One region of the Pseudomonas sp. TE3895 genome, then DNA from elsewhere that is predicted to be linked to it. Evidence: riboswitches for the same ligand, from Rfam matches in the RefSeq annotation. Region 1 holds a riboswitch; each other region holds the start of a gene.
The links. Region 1 has a riboswitch for cobalamin ahead of ACZ889_RS21845 (TonB-dependent receptor). Riboswitches for the same ligand answer to the same signal wherever they lie in the genome.
Positions count from the first base shown of each region.

Region 2: it holds a riboswitch for cobalamin, as region 1 does, so the genes downstream of both, ACZ889_RS16450 (CbtB domain-containing protein) here and ACZ889_RS21845 (TonB-dependent receptor) in region 1, are expected to answer to the same signal.
Region 3: it holds a riboswitch for cobalamin, as region 1 does, so the genes downstream of both, cobO (cob(I)yrinic acid a,c-diamide adenosyltransferase) here and ACZ889_RS21845 (TonB-dependent receptor) in region 1, are expected to answer to the same signal.
Region 4: it holds a riboswitch for cobalamin, as region 1 does, so the genes downstream of both, cobW (cobalamin biosynthesis protein CobW) here and ACZ889_RS21845 (TonB-dependent receptor) in region 1, are expected to answer to the same signal.

Region 1 covers NZ_JBWBQE010000001.1:4,812,770-4,816,975, reverse strand. Annotated here, with positions in the region: gene ACZ889_RS21845 (TonB-dependent receptor) at 1-2,023, opposite strand, end outside; cobalamin riboswitch at 2,133-2,340, opposite strand; gene ACZ889_RS21840 (GNAT family N-acetyltransferase) at 2,497-3,066, opposite strand; gene ACZ889_RS21835 (carboxymuconolactone decarboxylase family protein) at 3,145-3,489, opposite strand; gene lpxO (lipid A hydroxylase LpxO) at 3,608-4,206, opposite strand, start outside.
Region 2 covers NZ_JBWBQE010000001.1:3,657,590-3,661,795, reverse strand. Annotated here, with positions in the region: partial or broken gene ACZ889_RS16465 (alpha/beta fold hydrolase) at 1-727, opposite strand, end outside; gene ACZ889_RS16460 (LysE family translocator) at 749-1,378, opposite strand; gene ACZ889_RS16455 (GNAT family N-acetyltransferase) at 1,502-1,981, shown strand; cobalamin riboswitch at 2,101-2,323, shown strand; gene ACZ889_RS16450 (CbtB domain-containing protein) at 2,417-2,605, shown strand; gene ACZ889_RS16445 (CbtA family protein) at 2,615-3,301, shown strand; gene ACZ889_RS16440 (cobalamin biosynthesis protein) at 3,301-3,687, shown strand; gene cobM (precorrin-4 C(11)-methyltransferase) at 3,722-4,206, shown strand, end outside.
Region 3 covers NZ_JBWBQE010000001.1:5,730,238-5,734,443, reverse strand. Annotated here, with positions in the region: gene hda (DnaA regulatory inactivator Hda) at 1-609, shown strand, start outside; gene ACZ889_RS25920 (C40 family peptidase) at 737-1,375, shown strand; gene ACZ889_RS25915 (C40 family peptidase) at 1,514-2,047, shown strand; cobalamin riboswitch at 2,170-2,390, shown strand; gene cobO (cob(I)yrinic acid a,c-diamide adenosyltransferase) at 2,511-3,122, shown strand; gene ACZ889_RS25905 (cobyrinate a,c-diamide synthase) at 3,119-4,206, shown strand, end outside.
Region 4 covers NZ_JBWBQE010000001.1:4,507,330-4,511,535, forward strand. Annotated here, with positions in the region: gene cobN (cobaltochelatase subunit CobN) at 1-887, opposite strand, end outside; gene cobW (cobalamin biosynthesis protein CobW) at 891-1,958, opposite strand; cobalamin riboswitch at 2,059-2,275, opposite strand; gene ACZ889_RS20485 (glyoxalase superfamily protein) at 2,377-2,754, shown strand; gene ACZ889_RS20490 (hypothetical protein) at 2,751-3,110, shown strand; gene ACZ889_RS20495 (branched-chain amino acid aminotransferase) at 3,256-4,206, shown strand, end outside.

The sequences.
Region 1 (4,206 bases):
TCAACTGCAACCCCAACTTCACATCCGGCAACACCTGCCAGGCGATGTTGGCATCGACCACGGTGTACCCGGGGGCGCTCTGGGTATTGGCGGTATCGGCATAACGCTCATCCACATAGCGCGCCCCAATGCCGGCCTCCACCTGCTGGCCGAAGCCTTTGCTCAACCAAAGGTTGGCGGTACGCCGTGGCACGTTGGCCGGCCGGTTGCCTGCCCGGTCCTGCGGCATGCCGCCGACCATTTCGTCGAAGTCGTCGTACTTGGCACGTACCAGCGATGCGTTGGCCGACACCTGCCACTGATGGGCCAGGGCCAGCTCCAGCGTCGCTTCCAGGCCATCGGAGGTCTGCTGCCCGGCTTGTTGCTTTTCGTGCGTGATCGGGTCGTCCACCAGCAGCTTTTTCTTGACGATGTGGTAGGCGGCAAGCGTCCATTCGCCGCGCCCCTCCCAAAAGCGCTGCTTGAGGCCGACCTCGGTCTGCTTCGCCTCGGTCAGGTCATAGTTCATCTGCGCGGGGCTGAGGCTGATGAGGTTGTTGACCCCATCCTCGCTGGTTGAGTACTGGCCGTACAACGACAGGTCGTCGTTGAGTGCATACACCAGCCCGACGCGCCAGTTGCCCCCTTGCAGGCTGCGATCGCTGCGGCTGTCGTCGGTCAGGTTGTTGCGGTCGATGTGGTTCTGGTCGCGACGCACACCGGTAACCAAAGACAGGCGGTCGCTCAATTGCAGGCGGTTTTCGGCAAACAGGGCAAAGGTATGGGTGGTCGAGAGCGTTTGCGGCCGCAACGGCGAGGCGCTATGAAACCCGCCGGGCTGTGGCTGCCACGGGTCGATATAGTCGCCGCCGACATCGTTGTAGGGTGAATTGCTGTCGACGTTGAATCGCACCTTGTTGTACTCGGCACCGAGCACGGTCTTGCTGGCCAGGCCTAACAGGCTGTGGTCGAAGGTGAAGGTCTGGCGGTCACCGAACTGTTCCTGGTTGTGCTTGATCTCCAGGTAGCTGCCGCGCAGCAGTTGCTGACGCCCGGTGTCCCAGCTGTAGTCCTCGGCGTTGCGCCAGTGGCGGCGGCTTTTGATGTAGTACAGCTGGTTGCTGGCGCTGAGCTGGTCGTTCAGCGCCCAGTCGGTCGTGAGCCGGGTCCATTCATCAACGTACTGCTGCACGTCGTTCTGCACGTTGTAGTTCTTCTTGCGCAGGCTGCTGCGGTAGTGGCCGTCGATCAGCGGGGTACCGTAGTAGTTGGCAGGTTGTGCATCGCCGCGGTCATGGGCCAGTGTGAAGCTGAGGTCATCACTGGCATCGAAACGCAGCGCGGCGCTCAGGGCCAGGCTACGTGAAGCGGTACGGTCGACCCAGCCATTGCCGTCCTGCTGGTTCAGCGTCAGGCGGTAGCTCAGGCGCTCGCTGAGACTGCCGCCGCTGTCCAGGCCGAGCTGCTGGCGGTCCCACGAGCCGTAACCCAGGCGCAGGTGGTTGCGCACCTCGCCGGCAAAAGGTTTTTTCGGGATCACGTTGATCACTGCGCCGGTGGCGCCTTCGCCATGCAGTACCGAGGCCGGGCCGCGAATCACCTCGATGCGTTCGACCATCCACGGGTCGACCGGGAAGGTCTGGGTGCCGGCACCGGTGTACAGGCGCGCGCCGTCGAACAGGGTCATCACCGAGCTGTGGCCGGCAAATCCGCGGGCAGACAGGCCTGTACCGCCGTCCCCCGGGGAGCCGACGAAGGTGATGCCCGGCGAGCGGGTCACAGCATCCTGCACCGTGATGTTGTTGCGCTGCTGAATCTGCCGTTCGCTGATGCTGCTGGTGCTGGCCGGTGTTTCCAGGGCGCTGAGGCCAAGGCGCGAGCCGGCCTGGGTCGGCGTGGCCAGGTCGATGGCGCGGCTGTCCTGGGTGTCGGTGATGGCCGTGGAAGGCAGGGCCAGAGGCTGCGGGGCGCGGTCATCAGCCAGCGCCGGCAGGGCAACGGCCAGGCAGGCCGCCAGGGGGTGAAGCTTGAACATACGGGACATGTCGTTCCACTGCTGCAGGAATGAATGGATCCCGGTGGAAAACACGCAAAGGCGAACCATGCAGGCAGGCGCGCGCACGGATTCCGGCCTGCGCCCGCCCACCGCGGGTTGCCAAGTGAAGCTCCAGGCCGGTCTCCGGGCTTGCGAGGGGCATGAAACCTTCACCTTCCCATGCTTGAGCACAGTGGTATCTCGAAGGGTTCGCTCGCTTACCGTTGCGGGGGCAGCACCGGACTTGTCGTGGGCAACACGACGCACCGGTTTCCCGTTTCACCCTGCGCGCGGCGGCGCAGGGCACCTGAAACTGGCGCGCATCTGACCACTGAAATGCTGGGGCGTCAAATGTTGGCGTGCTGTGAATGCTGAGAAAAAACAACAGGTTGTGCGTTTTTGCGGCGCCGAGACCAAATGTGGCATGAACATCAGGCCCCAGCTTGACGAGCTTGGTGTGAAGGCAGGCTTGCCTGAAATCGCTAGCGCCCGCGGCGGCGCGATACCCGTGCCTCGATGTTCTTGCGCCCGATCAGCAGCGGCGGCTTCTCCACCACCGGCTCATCCGCCAGCCACTTGTACATCACCAGGCAGTCCACCAGCCCCAGGCGGGCATGACGGTAGGCCTTGGGCAAACGGCCGACTGTTTCAAAGCCCAGCTTGTGCCATAGCGCCACGGCCACTTCGTTGGTGGCTACCACCGAGTTGAACTGCAATGCCAGAAAGCCTTCCTGGCGCGCCAGCTTTTGCGAGTGCTCGCACATCAAGCGCGCCACGCCCCGGCCGCGCGCCTGTTCGCAAACCATGTAGCCGCAATTGCCCACATGCGCACCAGGCCCGGCAGCATTGGGCTTGAGGTAATACGAACCCAGTAGCTCGCCATCTTCTTCGGCCAACAGCGTGTGCAAGGGCAGCTCCAGCCACAGCTGGCGCGCCTGTTCGAAGCTCAGGGCCGGGTCGAAAGCGTAGGTTTCACGGGCTTGGACAATGGCCTGGAAGGTGGGCCAGAAACGATCGAAATCGTCCGGCGTCATGGGGCGAATGTGGATCATGCGGGTTCCTGCGCGGGGTGAGCCGCCCAGTCTGGGTGGCGCGGCGCCGTCGCGCAAGGGCGACGACGCCGTTTGTGCTCAACCGTTGGCCTTGCCCACCGCGTCCATTGCGCGGGCCGAGTACACCAGCGCGGCACCGGCGTTCATGGCCACGGCCACGCCGAGGGCCTCGGCAATTTCCTCGCGGCTGGCCCCCGCTTTGACGGCCTGCTGCGAATGCACGGCGATACAGCCGTCGCAGCGGGTGGTCACAGCCACGGCCAAGGAGATCAGCTCGCGGGTCTTGGCATCCAGGTGGTTGGTTTTGGCGCCTGCACCGCTGGCGGTCATGTAGCCGGCTACGGTGTCGGGGGAGAGTTGCTTGAGATCGCCGATGCCGGCCATCAACTGCTTACGGTAGGCGTCCCAGTCCATCATGCTCATCGTCTTCACCTTGGGGGGTTGCGAGTGGAGCTTTCAGGCTAGTCGAAGCGTGGCACGTGCGAGGCGGTACTTTGGTGGGTAAACGCAGGTCACTCGTACAGTGGCCTGCGTTGAGCCTTCAGATGTAGATGAACACCAGCACCAACGCCGCGACCACTGCCCATTTTTCCAGGTAGTAGCGCAGGCGATTGCGCTTCTTCAGCGCCTTGCCACGCTCGCGGATCTTGTAGATGCGGGTGAACAGGCGGTTGATGCCACCGGTCTTGTCGCTGGCGTCGTTGGGCGCAGCGGCAGCGGCCATCACGTTGCGGCTGAACCAGCGGTTGAACGCGGTTGCCCAGCGGTACTTGAGCGGGCGTTCGACGTCGCAGAACAGGATGATGCGGTTGTGCTCGGTGGTGTTGGCTGCATAGTGGATGTAGGTTTCGTCGAAGATCACCCCCTCACCATCGCGCCAGGCGTATTTCTCGCCGTCCACGTCGATGTAGCAGCCGTCGTCATTCGGCGTGTCCAGGCCCAGGTGGTAACGGTACGAGCCGGCATACGGGTCACGGTGGCGCACCAGCTTGGCTCCCGGAGGCAGGGTAGCGAACATGGCGGCCTTGACCGTGCCGATACCTTGCAGCAGCTCGGTCGTGCGTGGGCAAAGGGCCATTGCCGACGGGTGGCTTTCGCCATACCACTTCAGGTAAAAACGTTTCCAGCCGGTCTTGAAGA
Region 2 (4,206 bases), 1.2 Mb from region 1:
GTCTTCGCCATACAACACCCGTGTCGGCGTCGTGATTGCGGCCAGACTGGCCCACATGCGTTTAGGGAATGAGCTGAAGATCTCCACTTCACGGCTGGGCCGGCACTTGAGCACCACGGCCTCGCCACACTCACCGATGGCATGCTCGACATAGGCCTGCAGTGCCGCATGGGTCCAGCCTTTGAAGATACCGCGCCCTTCCAGCGAGGCCAACGCCGACTCGCGATCGGGCCAGTGGCTGCGGCGGCTGGCGGCCTTACGGGCCAGGGCGTGACGCTGATGCAGGCCGACCAGGGCTGCCGCCCCCCATCACACCGATCATGCGTCGGCTGAACAGTACCGGGTCAAGCAGCACGGCACGTGCGAACAGTTGCGGCTCACTGCCCAGGATCAGCCCCGTAAGCACGCCACCAAAGCTGTGCCCTACGGCAAACCGCTGGACGTCGCCATACTCGCCACGCCCGCCCTGAAAGGCCTCCACCGCCAAGGCAGCGGTGCGGTTCCAGCCGCGAAACACCCCACCATGGTCACTGTCCCCATGGCCCTGAACGTCGCAAAGCCACAGGTCGAAATGCTCGCCCAGGCGCATCAGCAACGGTTGGTAAGCCAGGCAACAGAAGCCGTTGCCATGCAGAAAGTGCAGCAGCGGTTTGCCACTGGCCGGGGTTCGCCAGCCACGCAGGGTGAAACCTTCGGCGCATTCGTGGGACCAGGGAATCAACTGCATCGGCTTACTGTACTCTCGGGGTCAGGAAAACGCTGATTCTACAAACAGCAGCGGGTACAGTGAAATCACCAGCAACAGGGCCATCACGACATTGAACAGCATCAGCCAGCGCGAGTTTTGCAACAGGTTGCGCAGGGCGCTGCCGAACATCACCCATACCCCCACGCTGGGCAAGTTGACCAACGCGAACAAGGCCGCAATGACGATCACGTTGGTTACATAGCCTTGCGCTGGCGTGTAGGTGGTAATCGCCCCTACCGCCATCACCCAAGCCTTGGGGTTGACCCACTGGAACGCCGCCGCCCCCCAGAAGCCCAGCGGTTTGCGGGCACTGGACGCGGCCGTGCCGACCGGCCCGGAAGTGGCGATCTTCCAGGCCAGGTACAGCAGATAGGCGGCGCCCGCGTAGCGCAGCACCGTGTACAGGGGTGGCCAGGCCTTGAATACCTCACCCAGCCCCAGGCCGACGGCCAGCACCATCATCATGAAACCAAAACTGATACCCAAGGCATGAGGGACCGAGCGGCGCACGCCGAAGTTCACCCCCGAGGCCAGCAACATGGTGTTGTTGGGGCCCGGGGTGATGGAAGACACAAAGGCAAACAGCACAAAGGCGGTCAGCAGGTCGGCAGAGGCAAGCATGGCGGGCATTCCACTTTCTTTATGGGTGCTGTCACACTAACGGAGCGCCACTCCCAGCAACCGGTACAGTTCGATTAAATTACGCAGATACACATCACTGTACCGACAATCCGGATCAAGGAAGCCGTCACCATGAGCCTCACCATTCGCCCTGCCGTTCGTACCGATGCCGAGCAGATCCTCACCTTCATCACCGAACTGGCCGAGTACGAACGCGCGCGCCACGAGGTGGTCGCCACCCTTGCCGACATCGAGCACAGCCTGTTCGACGAAGGCAGCACTGTGCACACCCTGATGTGCGAGCGTGATGGCCGTGCAATTGGCTTTGCCGTGTACTTCTACAGCTACTCGACCTGGCTCGGGCGCAATGGCATCTATCTGGAAGACCTGTACGTAACCCCCGAGCAACGCGGCGATGGCGCCGGCCGGCAGTTGTTGCAGCACATTGCCCGCGAAGCGCTGGCGAACAACTGCGGGCGCCTGGAATGGAGCGTGCTGGACTGGAACGAGCCAGCGATCGGCTTCTACCAGAAACTGGGGGCCGAGGCGCAGGATGAGTGGGTGCGCTACCGGCTGGATGGCGACAAGCTGGCGGCATTCGCCCGCGGGTGATCGCCCGGTTTCTGCACTTCTGCCTGCTGGAAGAAGACTGCAGGCCTGAGCCTGTCGTACCTGCTGTTCGACAGCCTCGCACGCTGTATGACATTGACGCCAAGCCCGCCCCATGCTCTCCTTATGCCTCGCGTTCAGGTGCCCCTCAGGGGGTGAAACGGGAAACCGGTGCGTCCCAGGCCCTTCAGCAGGGCCGGACAATGCCGGTGCTGCCCCCGCAACGGTAAGCGAGTGAAGCGTCTGTACCACTGTGCCTCGTAGTACGGCATGGGAAGGTGACGCGTTCCAGGAGCCCAGCTCTTCCTCGCAAGCCCGGAGACCGGCCTGGCGTTCATGAACACCCCGCGGTGGGCGGGCGCTGTTGCATTCCCTTGGGCGACCACGTCCGGGGCTGCCGCGCTCGCCCATTGCCCACAAAAAGCAGAGGATCGCGTCATGCCCGTCACCAGCGCCAAACAACACAGCCTTGCTACCCCCGTTACCCTCAGCCAGCGTGTAATCATCGCCGTCGGTGCCAGCTTGCTGGGTTTGTGCCTAGTGTACTTTGCCGGGTTCTCGCACATCGAGGCTGTGCACAACGCTGCCCACGACACCCGCCACAGCGCCGCCTTCCCCTGCCACTGAGTACGCCTGATGATCACGCGCATTGCCCGTACGGCGGGTTTCAGCGGGCTCCTTGCAGCCCTGTTGCTGACCTTGCTGCAAAGCTTCTGGGTTGCCCCGCTGATTCTGGAGGCGGAAACCTACGAGTCCTCGGCCCCGGCCGCACACCACGAACACGGTAGCGAAGTGGCCGCTCATGAACACAGCGCCGAAGCCTGGTCGCCGGAAGACGGCTGGCAGCGCGTGCTGTCCACCACAGGCGGCAACCTGGTGGTCGCAGTCGGCTTCGCCCTGATCCTCGCCGCCCTGTACAGCCTTCGCGAGCCCAAACGCGCTACCACTGGCGCATTGTGGGGGTTGGCTGGCTTCGCCGTGTTCTGCCTGGCTCCCACCTTGGGCTTGCCACCAGAACTGCCGGGGACTGCGGCCGCCGACCTGGGGCAACGCCAAACCTGGTGGGTTGGTACAGCCAGTGCCACAGCGCTGGGCCTGGCCTTGCTGGTGTTCGCCCGCCACTGGCTGCTGAAGGCGCTGGGCGCCGTGCTGCTGGTCATTCCTCATGTGATCGGTGCACCGCAACCCGATGTGCACGAAAGCCTGGCCCCTGAAGCATTGGAAACCCAGTTCAAAGTCGCCTCCTGGCTCACCAACGCCGCCTTCTGGCTGGCCTTGGGCCTGCTCAGCGCCTGGCTGTTCCGCCGTTCCAGCCAGGCTTGATGCCTGCCTTCTATGCCGGTTTTGGCTGCCGCCGGGGTTGCCCGGCAGATGCCTTGCAACGCTTGCTGCGCCAGGCCCTGGACAATCAGGGGCTGGCGCTGGCCGACCTGCGCGGCATCGCAAGCATCAGCCTGAAGGCCGACGAGCCCGGCTTGCAGCAATTGGCAGAGCGCCTCGGTTTGCCCTTGGTGCTGTACCATGGCGCGCAACTGCAACCCTATGAACCACTGCTCAGCCACCGTTCCGCCGCTGCCCACCAGCACAGTGGCTGTTGGGGCGTAGCCGAGAGCGCGGCACTGGCCTTGGCCAGCCAGCGGCAGGGTACGGCCAGGCTGCTGCTGACGCGCCAGGTACTGGGCCCGGCGACGCTCGCCCTGGCCTGCTGAGCGTTTCGTACCCTCTTTTTTGCCAGGACTTTGCATGACCATCTACTTTATCGGTGCCGGCCCCGGCGACCCGGAGCTGATCACGGTCAAGGGCCAACGGCTGATTCGTCAGTGCCCGGTGATCATTTATGCCGGTTCACTGGTACCCGCCGCCGTGCTCGAAGGCCACCAGGCCGAAACCGTGATCAACAGCGCCGAACTGCATCTGGAACAGATCATCGCTGCCATGCGCAGCGCACACGAAAAAGGTCAGGATGTGGCCCGGGTGCACAGCGGCGACCCCAGCCTGTACGGCGCCATCGGTGAGCAGATTCGCCACCTGCAGGCGCTGGGCATCGATTACCAGATCATCCCCGGCGTTACCGCCACGGCAGCGAGCGCCGCCCTGCTCGGCTGCGAGCTGACCTTGCCTCAAGTGGCGCAGACCGTGATCCTCACCCGCTATGGCGACAGCTCGCCCATGCCGCCGGGTGAGCAGTTAGGGGACCTGGCGCGCCATGGCAGCACCCTGGCAATTCA
Region 3 (4,206 bases), 920 kb from region 1:
GTCGAGCGGCTATGCGAAGCCGACGCCGGCTGGACCGAGAGCCTTATCTACCTGTGGGGCAAGCAGGGTGTTGGCCGTTCCCACCTGCTGCAGGCCGCCACCCATCGCTTCCAGCAACGTGGCGAGCCCGCTGTCTACCTGCCGCTAGCGCAATTGCTCGACCGTGGCGTAGAACTGCTCGACTACCTGGCCCAGTACGAACTGGTGTGCATCGACGATCTGCATGTGATCGCCGGCAAGGCGGATTGGGAAGAGGCCATGTTCCACCTGTTCAACCGCCTGCGCGACAGCGGCCGACGCTTGCTGCTGGCTGCCTCGGCATCACCGCGTGAGCTGCCGATCAAGCTGCCGGACCTGAAGTCGCGGTTGACCCTGGCGCTGGTGTTCCAGATGCGTGGCCTGTCCGACGAAGACAAGCTGCGCGCCTTGCAGCTGCGAGCTTCGCGCCGTGGCCTGCACCTGACCGACGAAGTCGGCCATTTCATCCTCACCCGCGGCGCGCGGAGCATGAGCGCGTTGTTCGACTTGCTCGAGCGCCTCGATCAGGCGTCGCTGCAGGCACAACGCAAGCTCACCATTCCTTTTCTCAAGGAAACCCTCGGCTGGTAACCCCCTGAAAACCCTGGGCCAGAGCGGTAAAACAAAAAAGTCACATCTTTTTCGATAAAATTTGCAAATGGCCATGATAGAGGGCATAGTTTCACCCTTCTAAAGGATTACAGACACGGTCGTGCCCATGCTAAAGCGCTTCGCACCCCTCGTGCCACTCGCACTCGTGACCCTGCTTTTTGGCTGCGCGGCCCAAGGCCCGGTATCTCAGCCCCAGGATCACACGCCGATCACTGCACAATCGGCTATCAAGGCCAAGGCCTCTTCCTCGTCGGTATTCGGCGAGCCGGAAGAGCTGGCCACCGAAGATGACCTGGCGTCTTTCTCCGGCAGCAAGCCTTACCAATTGCCGGTTCTGGCTGACAGCATTCTCGAGCGCGGCATGTCGTTGATCGGCACCCGCTACCGCTTCGGTGGTACCTCGGAAAAGTCCGGCTTCGACTGCAGTGGCTTCATCGGTTACCTGTTCCGCGAAGAAGCGGGCATGACGCTGCCGCGCTCCACGCGTGAAATGATCAACGTCGATGCCCCGAAAGTGGCCCGCAACAAGCTCAAGCCAGGTGACTTGCTGTTCTTCAGCACCAATGGCCGTGGCCGGGTAAGCCATGCCGGGATCTACCTGGGCGACAACCAGTTCATCCACTCCAGCAGCCGCCGCAGTGGTGGTGTGCGCATCGACAGCCTCGGTGATCGTTACTGGAGCAAGACCTTCATTGAAGCCAAGCGAGCCTTGGCCATGGCGCCGACCAACATCGCGCGCAACTGATATCAAAATGATGTACCCTGCCGCGGCGGTGATGCTTTAAAAAAGCTCGCCGCCGTGCGCATTTACAGAAAGCGTCTAATCTAAACTCTCAACTCTTTTCGGCTGCAGCGCAGCGGTCTCAGACAGGATGTTCTGGCCATGGTAAAGATGGCGCGCTTCGCATTTTTCTCCTTGGCAGCCTTGCTGGCTGCATGCTCCAGCCGTGCGCCTGCGCCGGCCCCTGTGGTACAGCCGCAGGTTACCTATAGCCAGCCCAGTCCCTCACCGATTGCCGATGACGTGCTGATCCGCGCCATTGGTCTGGTTGGTACGCCCTATCGTTGGGGGGGCAATACGCCGGATTCCGGCTTCGACTGCAGCGGCCTGATCAAGTATGTGTACCGTGATGCTGCTGGCATCAGCCTGCCGCGCTCGACGCGAGAGATGATTGTCATGCGCGCACCGACGGTGGATGTCAGTTCGCTGCAGTCTGGTGACCTGGTGTTCTTCGCCACCAGTGGCGGCTCGCAGGTCAGCCATGCCGGCATCTATGTCGGGGACGGGCGCTTCGTGCATGCACCTTCCACCGGTGGCACCGTGCGCCTGGACTACCTGTCAAACAGCTACTGGGCCAAGGCCTACCTGCAGGCCAAGCGGGTGATTCCGCAAGGGCATCTGGCACAGAACCCTTGATATCCATGCCTGTTTAGCGGCCTCCTCGAGCTCGGGGCCGATACCGGCTGCCTGGATTCAAGGTGGTTTGCTCACCCGCCAGACCTCCCGCTTCGATTGACGCTCCCGGTGCAACCCTCTAACCTTCGCGGCGTGTTTCAGGTGCCCTGCCAGCCCCGACTGGGCAGGGTGAAACTGGGAAGCCGGTGGGCGCCAGCATGGCGCGATTCCGGCGCTGCCCCCGCAACGGTGGATGAGTAAAAGGCCGCGCAGGGCCACTGGATGCCAGCATCCGGGAAGGCGCGCAGGCCAGGGCCAAGGCCCACTCACAAGCCCGGAGACCGGCCTGATACTGCCAACGGCATCACGGAGGGTGATGCGCGGTGCACCGTGGCGCCCAGCCATGGCCTCTGCGCGTTCTCCGTTTGCCTGCCTATTACCTGTCGCCGCGCATTGCCGTGGTGCCAGCCAGCGGAGAACCCTGATGAGCGATTCCACCGAACGCGACGAACGCCACCTGGCGCGCATGCAGCGCAAGAAGGCGGTCATCGACGAACGCATCGCCAATTCCCCTAACGAGTGTGGCCTGCTGCTGGTGCTGACCGGCAATGGCAAGGGCAAGAGCAGTTCGGCCTTCGGCATGCTCGCGCGCGCCTTGGGCCACGGCATGCAATGCGGTGTGGTGCAGTTCATCAAGGGCCGCAACAGCACCGGCGAGGAGCTGTTCTTCCGTCGCTTCCCCGAACAAGTGCGCTACCACGTGATGGGCGAGGGCTTTACCTGGGAAACCCAGGACCGCCAGCGTGACATCGCTGCTGCGCAAGCCGCCTGGGCGGTGTCGCGCCAGTTGCTGCAGGACCCAGGTGTACAGTTCGTGGTGCTGGACGAGCTCAACATCGCCCTCAAACATGGTTACCTCGACCTGGACCAGGTACTGTCCGACATTCAAGCCCGCCCGCCCATGCAGCATGTGATTGTCACTGGCCGCGCTGCGAAGCCCGAGATGATCGAACTGGCCGATACCGTGACCGAAATGGGCATGCTCAAGCACGCCTTCCAGGCCGGTATCCGCGCACAGAAGGGCGTCGAACTGTGAGTCGATCGCGCCACTGCCCCGCCGTGTTGATCGCGGCACCCGCCTCAGGCCAGGGCAAGACTACCGTCACTGCTGCGCTGGCCCGTCTGCACCGCAACCTCGGGCGCAAGGTGCGGGTGTTCAAATGCGGGCCCGACTTTCTTGACCCGATGATTCTCGAGCGGGCCAGTGGCGCGCCGGTGTATCAGCTGGACCTGTGGATGATCGGTGCCGAAGAAAGCCGTCGTCTGCTGTGGGAAGCTGCTGGCGAGGCTGACCTGATCCTCATCGAAGGGGTGATGGGGCTGTTCGACGGCACCCCGTCAAGCGCCGACCTGGCGCGCCACTTTGGCGTTCCGGTGCTGGCGGTGATCGATGGCACAGCCATGGCCCAGACCTTCGGAGCCCTGGCCCTGGGCCTGGCGCGGTACCAGGCCGATCTGCCGTTCGCCGGCGTGCTGGCCAATCGGGTAGGCAGCCTGCGTCATGCGCAACTGCTCGAAGGCAGCCTGACCGAGGGCTTGCGCTGGTATGGCGGCTTGTCCCGCGAACGCGGCATCGAACTGCCCAGCCGCCACCTGGGCCTGGTGCAGGCCAGCGAGCTGAATGACCTGGACACCCGCCTGGACGCTGCCGCCGAAGCGCTGGGCGCCAGTTGCGATGCGGCGTTGCCGCCGCCAGTCAGCTTTGCCGAGCCGGAACCGCAAGCCTGCGTTGCCTCGCTGGCCGGTGTGCGCATAGGCGTTGCGCGGGACGAGGCGTTCGCCTTCACGTATGGCGCTAACCTCGACCTGTTGCGCAACCAGGGTGCCCAGCTGGTGTTCTTCTCGCCGCTGCACGACCACGAACTGCCGGCGGTAGACAGCCTGTATCTGCCGGGTGGTTATCCTGAGCTGCATCACCATGCGCTGGCCGCCAACGCACCGATGTGCGAGGCGATCCGTGCCCACCACGCGCAGGGCAAGCCATTGCTGGCCGAGTGCGGCGGCATGCTGTACCTGCTCGATGCCCTGACTGACGTGGCCGGTGAACGTGCCGAACTGCTCGGCTTGCTGCCGGGTGAGGCGACCATGCAGAAGCGCCTGGCCGCGCTGGCGCTGCAGGC
Region 4 (4,206 bases), 310 kb from region 1:
TTGTCCTGCGCGCAGATTGCCTGAAGCACCGGGATGTCGCGGCGAAACGGGCGCAGGTTGGGGCGCTCGGGGCTGGACAAGGCGAAACCGGTGGTATTGACCAGCACTTCGGCGCCGACCTCGTCCAGCCAGGCTTCGACCTGTTCCAGGCAGGCGCTTTCCTTGAGGCTGGCCACGGCGATCGGCAACGGGTTCAGGCCGGCAGCCTGCAGGCGCTGGCAGAACACGTCGATGAACGCGGTATTGGCCGCTTGCAGGTGCGAACGGTAGAACAGCAACGGCGCCACTGGCTGCTCGGGGTGCCAGTGCGGGTACCAGTCCTCGAGTGTCGCGCTGCCCTTGGCGGGGTGATAGACCGCCGTGCGCGGCAAAGGCTGCGGCTCGTCCCAGGCATAGTCGCGGCCCAGCCATTGGCTGGCCAGGCAGTTGAACAGGTTGATGGCGTTGGCCTTGCCGCCCTGGCGCAGGTAATGCCAAAGCCGCTCGGCCTGCTCACCGCGGACGTTGCCCAGACTGGTCAGCTCCGGGTCCGGACGGTCATCGCCCGGCACCAGAATCAGCTGCACGCCACGGGCGGCCAGCTCGACCAGTTGTTCGACACCATAGCGCCAGTAACCAACGCCACCGTGCAGCGACACCAGGATGACCTTGGCGTGGCGCAGCACCTGGTCGACATACAGGTCGACCGAGGCATGGTTCTGCACCTGCATCGGGTTGGCCAGGCGCAGGCTGGGAAAGTCTTCGGGCAATTGCTCGGCGGTGTCGGCGAGCAAGGCCAGGTGTGAATCGCCGCTGCAGAGAATCACCAGCTCGGCGGGTGTCTGGCCGAGGTCGGCAATGCTGTCATCCGGTACGAAACCACCGGGCTGGGTCCGCAGCAGGTGCATGGGTCAGGCGCCCAGTGCCTGGCGCAGGCGCGCTTCCAGCTGGGCAGCATCGAGGTCCTGGCCGATCAGCACCAGGCGGGTGATGCGCGGCTCATCGGCGCGCCAGGCGCGGTCGAAGTGCTTGTCGAAACGGGTGCCCACGCCTTGTACCAGCAGGCGCATCGGCTTGCCCGGGATGGCGGCGAAGCCTTTGGCGCGCAGGATACCGAACTCCACCACCAGCAGGGTCAGCGCATCGAGCAGCAGGCTTTCGTCGGCTTCTGGCAGGTCGATGGAGATGGAGTCGAAAGCGTCGTGGTCATGATCGTCATGATCGTCGCCGTCGTGGTGCGAATCGTGGTGGGTTCGGCGGCCATCGATATGCGCCTCGGACTCGGCACCCACGCCCAGCAGCACCTCCAGTGGCAGCTTGCCGCTGCTGGCCTCGATCACTTTCACCGCCGGCGGCAGTTCTTCGGCCACCTCGGCACGCACCTTGGCCAGGCCTTCGGCGTCGATCAGGTCGGCCTTGTTCAACACCACCAGGTCGGCGCTGGCCAACTGGTCAGCAAACAGCTCATGCAGGGGCGATTCATGGTCCAGGTTAGGGTCGAGCTTGCGCTGGGCATCGACCTGGTCCGGGTAGGCAGCAAAGGTGCCAGCGGCCACGGCCGGGCTGTCGACCACGGTGATGACCGCATCGACGGTGCAGGCGTTACGGATTTCCGGCCACTGGAACGCTTGTACCAATGGCTTGGGCAGGGCCAGGCCGCTGGTTTCGATGAGGATGTGGTCGAGGTCGCCACGGCGGGCCACCAGCTCGCGCATCACCGGGAAGAACTCTTCCTGCACGGTGCAGCACAGGCAGCCGTTGGCCAGCTCGTAGACGCGGCCGCTGGCTTCTTCCTCGGTGCAACCGATGCTGCACTGCTTGAGGATTTCACCATCGATGCCCAGTTCGCCGAATTCGTTGACGATGACCGCAATGCGGCGCCCTTGGGCGTTGTCGAGCATGTGGCGCAGCAAGGTGGTCTTGCCCGAGCCGAGGAAGCCGGTGACGATGGTGACGGGGAGCTTGGCCAGTGTTTTCATGTCGCATTGCCCTTGGCAGTGTGGCGCGGGCATGCAGGACGACAGCCGCAGGCCAGGCCGGCCGGGCTTGTTCGCCACCGGATCACCCCGCCCGGTTGAAAGTCGAAAACGTGACGAGGCAGGTCTCCTGGCTTGCACCGTTCCATGTCCCCGTTCAGTCGAACAGCGGGCTGGCGGGATGACGCCTTCCCGCGCGCTGGCGCAGTGGCTGTGTCGATCCGTTGTCGGTGCTTACAGTTGCGGGGGCAGCCGCGGCTTGTACCGCGTTCCCGTCTTAGCTTCGGCCAGGCCGAAGAACCTCGAAGTGGGCAAGGCTACGCAGTGGCTGGCGGGTGGTCAACCATTGCTGCGGGGCCGGTCGACAACGCTGGGCGCAAGTGCGCTACAGTGGCGCCTTATCCACGGTCAAGGACGCACCATGCCCCTCGCCCCCGCCATACCTGTACTGCGCATATTCTCGATCGACAAGGCCAAGGAGTTCTACCTCGATTTCCTGGGTTTCAGCCTGGACTGGGAGCACCGCTTCAGCCCGGACTTGCCGTTGTACATGCAGATCCACCGTGATGGCCTGATCCTGCACCTTTCAGAGCACCATGGCGATGCCTGCCCTGGCTCGACCGTGTTCGCCCGCCTCGACGACCTGCACGCGCTGGAGTGTGAATTGCAGGGTAAACAGTACGGTTTCGCCCGGCCTGAGGCCGAGCGCCTGGATTGGGGCCTGCAGATGCAGGTGTGGGACCCGTTCGGCAACCGCCTGCGCTTTTGCCAACAGATCGATGACGAGGCCAACCCGTGAAGGCATTGGGCAAACGCGAAATGGGCCGCCTGGAGCGGGAGTTGGTCGCGTGCCTGACCGATGCCTGCGAAGCCGCCAAGGCGGAGATTGTCGGCTTCAGTTGGCTTACCCATCGCCTCGACCCCGAGGACTTTCCGGGCAGCCTGCGTATTACCTGGGTATTCGAGCAAGAGGCCGATAAAGCCGCTGCAGTGGCGGGCGACGCAAAGGCACGTATGCTGGCACTGACCTGCCAGGCATTGGACCACGCTGGAATACAGCTGGACCATCCCGCTTGGCATGTACGCTATGACAGCGAAGAGGCCTGTGCACGGGTGCATGGCGGGGACTGGGGAAAACGCCTGCGGGGGCATTGACCCTGCGGTTTGACGATAGTATCGCTTCGCAGCCTATCAATTCGTGACTGGCCGTTCCCGATCCGCCAAGGATGGTTTAAGGTGGCATGGTGCGCATATAACAGCAGCCCGAGCGATCGGGCACTTGCAAGACAATGAGGGTGTCATGAGCAACGAAAGCATTAATTGGGACAAGCTGGGTTTCGACTACATCAAGACCGACAAACGCTACCTGTCCGTATGGCGCAATGGCGAGTGGGACAAGGGCACCCTGACCGAAGACAACGTACTGCACATCAGTGAAGGCTCCACGGCCCTGCACTACGGCCAGCAGTGCTTCGAAGGCCTGAAGGCCTACCGTTGCAAGGACGGCTCGATCAACCTGTTCCGCCCGGACCAGAACGCGGCCCGCATGCAGCGCAGCTGCGCACGCCTGCTGATGCCGCACGTGCCGACCGATGTGTTCATCGAAGCGTGCAAGCAAGTGGTCAAGGCGAATGAAAAGTTCGTGCCACCGCACGGCAAAGGCGCCCTGTACCTGCGCCCGTTCGTGATCGGCACCGGCGACAACATTGGCGTGCGCACCGCCCCCGAGTTCATCTTCTCGGTGTTCGCCATCCCGGTTGGTTCGTATTTCAAGGGCGGCATGAAGCCGCACAACTTCCAGATTTCCAGCTTCGACCGTGCAGCCCCGCAGGGCACCGGCGCGGCCAAGGTCGGTGGCAACTACGCTGCCAGCCTGCAGCCGGGCGCTGAAGCGAAGAAGGCCAACTTCGCCGACGCCATCTACCTCGACCCGCTGACCCACACCAAGATCGAGGAAGTCGGTTCGGCCAACTTCTTCGGCATCACCGCCAACAACGAGTTCGTCACCCCGAAATCGGCCTCGGTACTGCCAGGCATCACCCGCCTCTCGCTGATGGAACTGGCGCAATCGCGTCTGGGCCTGACCGTGATCGAAGGCGATGTCGAGATCAGCAAGCTGGACCGCTTCGTCGAAGCCGGTGCCTGCGGCACCGCAGCCGTGATCACCCCGATCGGCGGCATCGAGTACAACGGCAAGCTGCACGTGTTCCACGACCTGGAAAAGGTCGGCCCGGTTACCCAGAAGCTCTAC